DNA from 2 places in the Micromonospora sp. LOL_014 genome. Region 1 is predicted to be linked to the other one. Evidence: riboswitches for the same ligand, from Rfam matches in the RefSeq annotation. Region 1 holds a riboswitch; the other holds the start of a gene.

Region 1 (4,807 bases):
ATCGGAGGCGGACGTGACGGGGGAGAGGCTGATGGAGATGCGCATCGCAGGTGACAGGGCACGACGTGGGGTTAACGAGGGGACCGTGAGCAACGTGGAGAAGACGATGGCTTTGCGGACCGACGAGGTCGCCGAGGAGCGGGACCTCGTTGGCGTCTACCTGCATGAGATCTCCCGCACGCCGCTGCTCGACGCGGCCCGGGAAGTCGACCTCTCCAAGGCGATCGAGGCCGGTCTGTACGCGGAGCACCTGCTGGAGCAGGGCGTGCCGCGGGCCGGGGTGAGCCGCGAGGAGCTGGAGCGGCTGGTCGTCGAGGGTGAACGGGCCAAGGACCTGTTCATCCGGGCCAACCTGCGTCTGGTGGTGTCGATCGCCCGCCGCTACGTCCGGTCCGGGATGCCGATGCTGGACCTGATCCAGGAGGGCAACACCGGTCTGGTCCGCGCGGTGGAGAAGTTCGACTACGAGCGTGGTTTCAAGTTCTCCACCTACGCGACCTGGTGGATTCGGCAGGCCATCAGCCGGGCGATCGCCCAGCAGGAGCGGACCGTACGGCTTCCGGTGCACCTGGTCGAGGACGTCAACCGGATGCGCAACGTGGCCCGCCAGTTGACCCGGGAGCTCGGTTCGGACCCGGAGCCGGAGCAGATCGCCGCCTCGCTCGGCGTGCCGGTCGAGCGGGTGCACGAGCTGGTGCGGTGGTCGCAGGACACGGTGTCGCTGGACACCCCGGTCGGCGACGACGGCGACACCAACCTGGGCGACCTGGTGGCCGACAGCGACGCACCGTCGCCGGAGGACATCGTGCTCACCGGTTTGGAGCGGCAGCGGATCGAGGGCCTGCTCAACCACCTGGACGACCGGTCCGCCGGCATCATGCGGGCCCGGTACGGCTTGGAGGACGGGCGGGAGCACTCGCTGACCGAGGTCGCTTCGCGCTTCTCACTGTCCCGGGAGCGCATCCGTCAGCTGGAGATCCAGGCGCTGGGCCGGCTGCGGGAGCTGGCCCGGGCGGAAGGGCTGCAGGCGGCCTGACGAATCGGCTGCAGGCGACCTGATCCGCCGATGAACTGACAACCCACCGACGAACTGCCGACGGCCCGGCATCCGCCTTGCGGATGCCGGGCCGTCGGCAGTGTCGCGCGAGCGACCGGGTCAGCGGACCCGGCCGTAGCCGTACGGCGGCATCATGTCCACGCTGGCCAGCTCGACGGTACGGCCGAAGGTGGGTGCGTGGATCACCTGGCCGCCGCCCACGTACAGGCCGACGTGGGCGAGACCGTTGTAGAACACCAGGTCACCGGGCTGCAGTGCGCCACGGTCGATCTTCGCGACCACGTCCCACTGCATCGCCGCGTTGTGCGGCAGGCTCTTGCCGGCGGTACGCCACGCGGCAAGCGTCAGGCCCGAGCAGTCGTAACCGTTCGGGCCGCTGGCAGCCCAGACGTACGGCTTGCCGATGGCTCCGTACGCGAACTCGACGACCGAGCCGGCGGCACCGGACACCGACGGGACGGTTCCGGTGTACGACGAGCCGGTCTCGCTCGCGGCACCGTAGGCCCGTTCCCGCTTGTCCATCAGCTCGTCGATGTCCGCTTCGATGCTCTTCTTGCGGTCGGCGAGCTCCTTGACCTGGGCGTCCTGCTTCTTCAGTGCCGCCTGCAGCTTCTCCTGCTCGGCCAGGTAGGTCAGTTGGGTGCTGGTGAACTCGCTGAGCCGCTGCTGCCGGTCCCGGGCCAGGTGGTCCAGGGTGCCGAGCCGGTGGATAAAGCTGCCGGAGGTGCCGTCGAGCAGGGCGCTCGCGGTGCTCAACCCGCCGGTCTTGTACGCGTTGACCGCGATCTGACCGACCTCGGTCTGCGCTGCCGCGAGTTCGGCCTGCAGCGGGCCGAGCTTGGCGTCGATCTCCTCGGCCGCCGCCCGGGTGGCCTTGGCCTCCTCCCTGAGCCGGTTGTACGACTCGACGACCTTGGCCAGCTCTTCGGATTCCTCGTCGATCTGCTGCGTGAGTTCGCTGACCGTCGGCTGGGCGGTCGCGGCGGTCGCCGGTACCACCAGGCCGAGGCTTACGCCGGCCAGCATCAGGGTGCGCAGCAGAATCCGCGCTGTTGACAAGAACGCAGAACCCTTCTTCCTCGCCGCCTACCGGGTTAGCTGACGGATTCGGGCGGGAAGTTCGCCCTACCGCGGTGAACCGCGGATTCACCCCAGTTGCCGATGGGTCCCCGGATCGCAACCGTGAGATCACTGTTTGTAACGTCAGATAATCTCAGGACGGCGATTCGGCGGCACTGGACCGGCGTCACCGCTTCCCGGCGACTGGTGACCGGACCAGCTGGTCCAACTTAGCCGCAAGGTTGCGACGCGGAAAGTGCTGCGATCGTGATCCGTGGCATGGAACTGGCCGGAGCCCGTTGACAGTTACTGGATGTGACGGTTGGCTGCTCTGGGCAACATTCCTGTTGTCTTCGCGTGACCGGTTGACTCCGGCGCGTCGTCATTGGACAGCGTCTGATCAATTGCGAATAATGCGTCATTAGTCGGTCTGTGCGGTTGTCGTCAGTAAGCTATCCGGATGAATAGCCGCAAAAGGTCTGATTCGCCATCCAGGACGCGGCCTGCCGTACGTCATTCTGCTAGGTGGCAGAATGACCACCTTCCATCGAGTAGCTAGCTGTTTGCACAATGGACCCGCAAGGTCAGCGCCGCACGAGCCCTTCGGAGGCAGCTATGCGTGCTACTCGCCAGACCCCACCCCGACGCGGTTCCCCGGTGCCCGCCCAGTCCGGCTCCAGTGTCGGACGGACCTTCTACCGGCAGCCCGGCATCTGCGTGACCGGTGAATGGTTCGTCGTGGCCGGCCGGCGTTTCGCCGTCCGCGACCTCACCGAACTCCGGACCGCGCGAGGCGCCCGCGACCGGCTCACCGGCCGGGTGATCGCGGTGACCGCCCTGACCCTGGCGGCGGTCGCGGTGACCGTCGGCTACACCCGCGGGTTGGACGAGGTCAGCGCGGGTGTCTACCTCGCCATGCTGGCGGCTGCGTTCGTGCCGGTGGCGGTCGCCTGGCTCGGCGACCGGTTGCGGCCGCGGGCGTACGAACTATGGGGCCGTCACCAGGGACTGCTGTTGCTGCTGTTCAGCACCGACGACGAACGCCAGTACGGCCAGGTGAGCCGGGCGTTGATGCGGGCTCGGGAGATCTCCCGGCTGGCCGGTCTGTCCGAGCCGGTCACCATCGAGCCGTGGGTGCCCGACCAGCGGTGAGCGGGCCCGGCCGCCGTCGCGGTCGTCGGCGGGCTGGTCGACGTCGATCAGCCCGCGTCCGGCCCGTCCAGCCGCCGGGCGAGGTCGTGCAGCATCGCCACCGAGTCGGCTGGCGACAGGGATTCCGCCCGTAGTCGGTCGAAGACATGCTGGTACGGCCGGACCTCGTCGGCCCGGTCGATGACCTCCTCGACCAGAGCGCTCTCCACGTACACCACGTCAGCGTCGGCCTGGTCGGCGAAGTGCAGGATGACGAACGGCCCGAGCACCGTGTTGCTTCCGGCGGCGAACGGCAGCACCCGGACCGTGACATGAGGCGCCGCTGACATCTTCGCCACATGCTGGAGCTGCTCGCGCAGCACCCGCGGGCCGCCGGTCATCCGGCGCAGCGCAGCCTCGTCGATGATCACCTCGATCTGCGGCGGATCGGCGCCGAAGAGCACCTCGTGCTGGCGGGCCAGCCGGATCTGCACCCGCCCTTCGATCTCGGCCGCCGGTACATGGTGCGGGCCGTCGGCCGGGATCACCGCGCGGGCGTACTCCTCGGTCTGCAGCAGGCCGGGGAAGCTGATTGGCTGAAAGTACCGCAGTGCCGACGCTTCCGCCTCCAGCCCGATGTAGGCCGCGTAGGCGGCCGGCACCCGATCCTTGTAGCCGCTCCACCAGGCGCGCCGTCGTGCCGCCCGGGCCAGCTCGACGAGCTCCTGCACCTGCTGCTGGTCGCGTACGCCGTACAGGTCCAGCAAAGCCTTGACGTCGTTGGTCGAGATGCTGACCGAACCCGACTCGATCCGGATCAGCTTCGACAGCGACCAGTCCATTTGAGCGGCGACGTAGTCCTGGGTCAGCGCGGCGGCATCGCGTGCCCGGCGTAGCGCCGCACGCAGCCGGCGACGCCCGATGGTCGGGCCCTGGTGTCGGGCAGGCATGGGAACGCTCCGGGGGGGTGCCTTGCAGAGTGCCACCTGGCTGGTTGCCACCCTGTTGCACGCTACACCGCCGCCGTCAGGTCTGCTAAGGACGGCCGGCCCTCCGCATGGTCCGAACGGCGGTTTCACCGGGTTTTCGCGGTGTCGCCCAGTCGCGTCGGCAAGATCGGGGACTGATACAGTCCGCCCGATTGCCTGCGTGCTCTGATGGCAAATTTACCGATTTATCCTTATTAAGGAGTCTAGGTGACTGTGATCAGCACTGCCGGTCCGGCGTGGCGTAAGAGCCGCCGCTGCGAGGCGACGACCTGCGTCGAGGTAGCCGAGATCGGCTCGGCGGTCGGGGTGCGCAACTCCACCGACCCCGGAGTGCACCTGGAATTCTCGGCAGCAGCCTGGTCGGCATTCGTCGCCGGGCTGTCCGGTGCGCCGACCAGCTCCGGCGGCCACACGATGGGTTGATCCGACGCCGCACGAGGCTCGGCTCCCCGGCCGCCGACAACGTCGGCCGTACGCCCCGGCCGGGTCGGCCCGACGACGGTGCCGGCCCGGCCGGGGCACCGTCAACCGGTCACCGCCCGCCCGGTCTCAGCCGGTGAACACCTTGTCC
Region 2 (4,807 bases), on a different contig from region 1:
ATTCGGCCGGCGGTCACGACGGCGCCCCGCCAACCCGGTAGCCGACCCCGCGTACGGTGTGAATCAACTGCGGCTCGCCGAGCTTGCGGCGCAGCTGGGCGACCACCGCGTCCACCACGTTCGAGCTGGGGTCGGCGAGCTCGTCCCAACAGTGTTCGAACAGGTCGCTGCGGCTGGCCACCGCCGGGCGCCGGACCAGCAGCATTTCAAGTACGGCGAACTCCTTGCGGGTGAGCGTCAGCAGGACGCCGGCGCGGCGCACCTCCCGGCGGGCGGCGTCGACCTCCAGATCCGCCACCCGCAGCAGCGGTGGGGTGGTGGCGCCACGGCGTCGGCAGAGCGCCCGGACCCGCAGCACCAGTTCGGCGGTGACGAAGGGCTTCACCACGTAGTCGTCGACGCCGGCCTGAAACCCGGCGATCCGGTCCCCGGCGCTGTCCAGCGCGGTGAGCACCAGGGCCGGTGTGGTGAGCCCGGCCCGCCGTCGGTGGCCGAGCTGGTGCAGTGAGTCGCCTTCCGGAAGGATCCGGTCGAGCACCAGGCAGTCGTAGTCGTTGATGCTCATGCTCAGGTCGGCCTGGCTCCAGTCGGCCGCCTGGTCGACGGCGGATCCGCCGGAGCGCAGCGCGGTGACGACGGCACTGCGTACCTCGGGGTCGTCCTCGACCACCAGCACCCGCATGCGGGCGAGGCTAGCAAGCCGCCGTCACCAGCGCGTCTTCGACGAGGGTCAACCCGAGGACGCGCACCGGTCGCCGTTGAGCAGGAAGTCCGTCGGCGGCGGGTTGCTCGCCGAGTGCCTGACCACGAAACCGAGCTGTACGCTGCCGCCGGCCGGGATCCGGCTGTTCCACGGCGTGTTGGTGACGGTGATGTCCGGCGGGACCAGGTCGACCGGTAAGGGCCCGGCCCGACCGTCGCCGCAGATCGGGCGCGGCAACCCAGCCACTGCCCAGGCCCCAATACACAACGAAGCCTGCCGATGCATCGACAGGCCGGGCAGCGCTGTCGGACAGATCGGCGTCGCGGTCCTGACTTGTTGGCGATTCCCCGCCGTAACAATCGAGGACTAGCGTGGGGACGGGGAGGGCAACCCCCGTCCCCACCATCAGTTGCTGAACACGCACGAGCGGTCTGGCGTCCGGGTCGTGCGTGACGCGCGGGAGCCGGGCCACGCGAGTGGCTCTGGTTCCACCTCCTCTCGACAGGTGGTGCGCGGGCTGGCGGCGGAGTCCGGGCTTGGCCCGCCGCCAGCCTCGGGAGCTGTGCGGTTGACACGGTGATGTCGCCATCGCCGCGCCACGCGTCGACTACTTCAACGTGGGCACATCCATCGATGGAAGCGCTCCCATGCAGGGACTGTAGCCTGAGTCACGAGTTTGCGAAAGTCCGGCGGCTGATCAGCTCACGAAATGAAGGTGTGATGAGGCGTTCACGCCCATGTTCACCGGCCGAACTGCTGAACCGCCGTGGTTGCCCCGGCGACGATCAGCAGCGCATCCGGCGGGATCAACGTCTCAGGTCCCGCGTACCTCAGCTGCCGGTCCCGCTCCTTGATCCCGACCACCGTGATGCCGTACCGCTGACGTAGCCGGCACTCGGCCAACGTCCGGCCGGCGGCGTCCGGCGGGGCGCAGACCTTGGCGATGGCGAACCCGTCGTCGAACTCGATGAAGTCGAGCATCCGACTGGCCAGCAGGCGGGCTACCCGGTCACCCATCGCCGCCTCCGGAAGGATCACATGGTGCGCGCCGACCGAGGCGAGGATCCGGCCGTGCTTGGCGGTGACCGCCTTCGCCCAGACCTCCGGGACATCCAGCTCGGTCAGCGCCACCACGGTGAGGATGCTGGCCTCGACGTCCGAGCCGATGCCGACCACCGCGCGGGAGTAGTCGGCGACGCCACACTGGCGCAACGCCTGGTCATCGGTTGAATCCGCCTCGACCACCCTCGGCAGCCGCTCGGACCAGCGATGCACCCGTTTGGGATGCTCGTCGATGCCCAGCACGTCGTGGCCGAGGCGGAGCAGAGACTGGGCGACCTGACCACCGAACCGGCCGAGGCCGATCACCACCACGCTGTCGGCGTCCGGCGGCCCGACCGGGGAATCGTCATCTCTCACCGAAGATCCGTCCGACGCTACGACTTTCCCGCTTTTCCTCATACGCACTGTAGTCAGCCGCTAACCTCGGCGCAGCGATACCGACCCCTGACGACTTGTCGTACGCCGTCGAACGCAGAAAGTGGACATCACCGAAAGTCGTTGGCTGGTAACGGATTTTTCCAGCTCAGTCAGGATTGTCGAGGTGTTGATGCCGGTGACCAATCCGGTAAGCTTGCCGGCGGTCTTCGCCAGGCGGCGCCCACCGGTGCCGGCGGTGACCGCCGCCCAATCGCCCTCCGGGGTGAGCCGGGGAACCACGTTTCCACCGGGGTGAATCCGCGCCAGCGGTAGGGATCGTTCCGTCCCGAACCCGTCAGCTAACTCGGTCGGCGGCCAAGGAAAGGAACAGGATGACCGCACCCCTCCGCCGGCGGATTCCGACGGCCGCGGCCCTCGCCGCCGTCGCCGCCCTGCTCGCTGGGTTCGTCGTAGTGTCGCCAGCCGCCGCTCAGGATCCGGATGACGAAGGCGCCCCGCCACTGCTCAGCGAAGTGCTCGAATCGACCGGCCGGGGCTTCGTCGAAGCCAAGGCGGCGGTCGACGAGTCCCGCAAACGCCAGTTGAAGCTCAACCTCGAGTTGGAAAAGGTCGAGGAACGGATTTCCGCGCTGACCCCACAGATCGGCCAGGTCGCCTCCAACTCGTACCGTCTCGGCCGGATCACCCCGGTGATGGTCCTGCTCAACAGCGCGGACCCGGACGAGTTGCTGGAACGCGCCGAAGGCCTGGACATGATCGCCATGCACGACAACAAGCGGATTCGGGAGCTCAACGAGGCACGCGAACAGGCAGCTCGGGCAGTCGCCGCGATCGACGCCGAAGTGGCCCGCGAGGAACAGCAACTCGAGGCAATGGCCCGGCAGAAGGAAGAGGCCGAAAAGGCCCTGCAACTGGTCGGCGCGGTCGCCACCAACGGGTTCGTCTCGGCCACCTCGCCGGTCGCCGCCCAGGCGCCGCGTAACTCGGACGGTTCCTGGCCGTCCCAGTCGTGCAGTCTGGACGACCCCACCACGAGCGGCTGCATCACTCCGCGCACCATGCACGCGCTGAACGAAGCGAAAAAGGCCGGCTTCACCCGCTTCGTCTCCTGCTTCCGCCCCGGTGGGCCGTTCGAGCACCCCAAGGGGCGGGCCTGCGACTTCTCCGCCCAGCAGCAGGGGTTCGGCGGCGACGCCTTCGGCGACGACCGGCTGTACGGCAACAACCTGACCGCCTTCCTGGTCCGCAACGCCGACAAGCTCGGCATCCTCTACGTCATCTGGTACCGCCAGTTCTGGTCACCGACCACCGGTTGGAGTTCGTACAGCGGCGCCAACGGCGATCCCAACAGCGACCACACCAACCACGTACATCTGTCCCTGCTGTGACCTGACCTCCTCTCCTCGTGCGGTGCCGGGTCGGCCCGGCACCGCACGAGGAGGTGGTCAGTCGGTACGCGCCGACCGGCGTACCGGTGACCGGCCGGTCGGCTGCTGCGGCGGCGGACCGACCGGATTGGCCGGCGGGATCGCCCGGGTGACCGGCTTGTCCGCAGCCACCGTGATCGGCTCGCCGTGATGGGTAAGGTCAACGGTGGCGTTCGGGTCGACGTCACGCAGCGAATAGGTCACCTCGTCATGCTGGACCGCCACCCGCAGCCGCAGGCCCCGCCACATCATGGCGAACTCCAGCCGGTTGATCCGCTGCGGCAGCCGGGGAGCGAAGGTCAGCTCCCCGCCGTGGTCACGCATCCCCCCGAAGCCGGCGACCAGCGCGAGCCACGCCCCGGCCAGGGCGGCCACGTGGATGCCGTCGCGGGTGTTGCGGTTGATGTCGTGCAGGTCCATTAACGCGGCCTCACCCATGTAGTCGTGGGCGAGCTCCAGATGGCCGGTCTCCGCGGCTATCACCGACTGAGTGCACGCCGACAACGACGAGTCCCGCACCGTACGCCGCTCGTAGTAGGCGAAGTTGCGGGCCTTCTCCTGCTCGGTGAACGCGTCGCCCCGCCAGTGCATCGCCAGCGCCAGGTCGGCCTGCTTGACTACCTGCTTGCGGTACAGATCGAAGTACGGGTAGTGCAGCAGCAGCGGATAGTGGTCCTGCGGGGTGCCGGCGAAGTCCCACTCCTGGTGCCGGGTGAACCCGGCCGACTGCGGATGCACGCCCAGCTCGTCGTCGTACGGGACGTGCATCGACAGCGCCGCGTCCCGCCAGGCCGCGGTCTCCTCGTCGTCGACGCCGAGCACCCAGGCCCGGTCGGCGTAGCGCAGCGCGCAGTCGGCGGCGGTCAGCAGGTTCCGCTGCGCCATCAGGTTGGTGTAGATGTTGTCGTCGACCACGGCGGTGTACTCGTCCGGCCCGGTCACCCCGTCGATGTGGAACCGGCCGTGCCGGTCGTGGTGGCCCAGCGAACGCCACAACCGGGCGGTCTCCACCAGCAGTTCGAGGCCGATCTCCCGCTCGAACTCGACGTCCCCGGTAGCGTGCACGTACCGTCGGACCGCGTCGGCGATGTCCGCCGCCACGTGGAACGCGGCCGTGCCGGCCGGCCAGTACGCCGAGCACTCCTGGCCACGGATGGTCCGCCACGGAAACGCCGCCCCGTTGAGCCCGAGCATTCGGGCCCGCTCCCGCGCCTGGTCCAGGGTCGAGTGCCGCCAG

Evidence for each region. Region 1 has a riboswitch for cyclic di-AMP ahead of ACFHW1_RS14870 (NlpC/P60 family protein). Riboswitches for the same ligand answer to the same signal wherever they lie in the genome.
Region 2: it holds a riboswitch for cyclic di-AMP, as region 1 does, so the genes downstream of both, ACFHW1_RS00375 (coiled-coil domain-containing protein) here and ACFHW1_RS14870 (NlpC/P60 family protein) in region 1, are expected to answer to the same signal.

What each region holds. Positions count from the first base shown of each region.
Region 1 covers NZ_JBHMIP010000015.1:14,425-19,231, forward strand. Annotated here, with positions in the region: gene ACFHW1_RS14865 (sigma-70 family RNA polymerase sigma factor) at 44-1,036, shown strand; gene ACFHW1_RS14870 (NlpC/P60 family protein) at 1,157-2,116, opposite strand; cyclic di-AMP (ydaO/yuaA leader) riboswitch at 2,127-2,258, opposite strand; gene ACFHW1_RS14875 (DUF6232 family protein) at 2,732-3,268, shown strand; gene ACFHW1_RS14880 (helix-turn-helix domain-containing protein) at 3,316-4,197, opposite strand; gene ACFHW1_RS14885 (DUF397 domain-containing protein) at 4,444-4,659, shown strand; gene ACFHW1_RS14890 (DUF3817 domain-containing protein) at 4,786-4,807, opposite strand, start outside.
Region 2 covers NZ_JBHMIP010000001.1:82,407-87,213, reverse strand. Annotated here, with positions in the region: gene ACFHW1_RS00390 (winged helix-turn-helix domain-containing protein) at 14-682, opposite strand; gene ACFHW1_RS00385 (cellulose binding domain-containing protein) at 731-940, opposite strand; gene ACFHW1_RS00380 (potassium channel family protein) at 1,445-2,122, opposite strand; cyclic di-AMP (ydaO/yuaA leader) riboswitch at 2,377-2,512, shown strand; gene ACFHW1_RS00375 (coiled-coil domain-containing protein) at 2,515-3,531, shown strand; gene ACFHW1_RS00370 (glycoside hydrolase family 65 protein) at 3,589-4,807, opposite strand, start outside.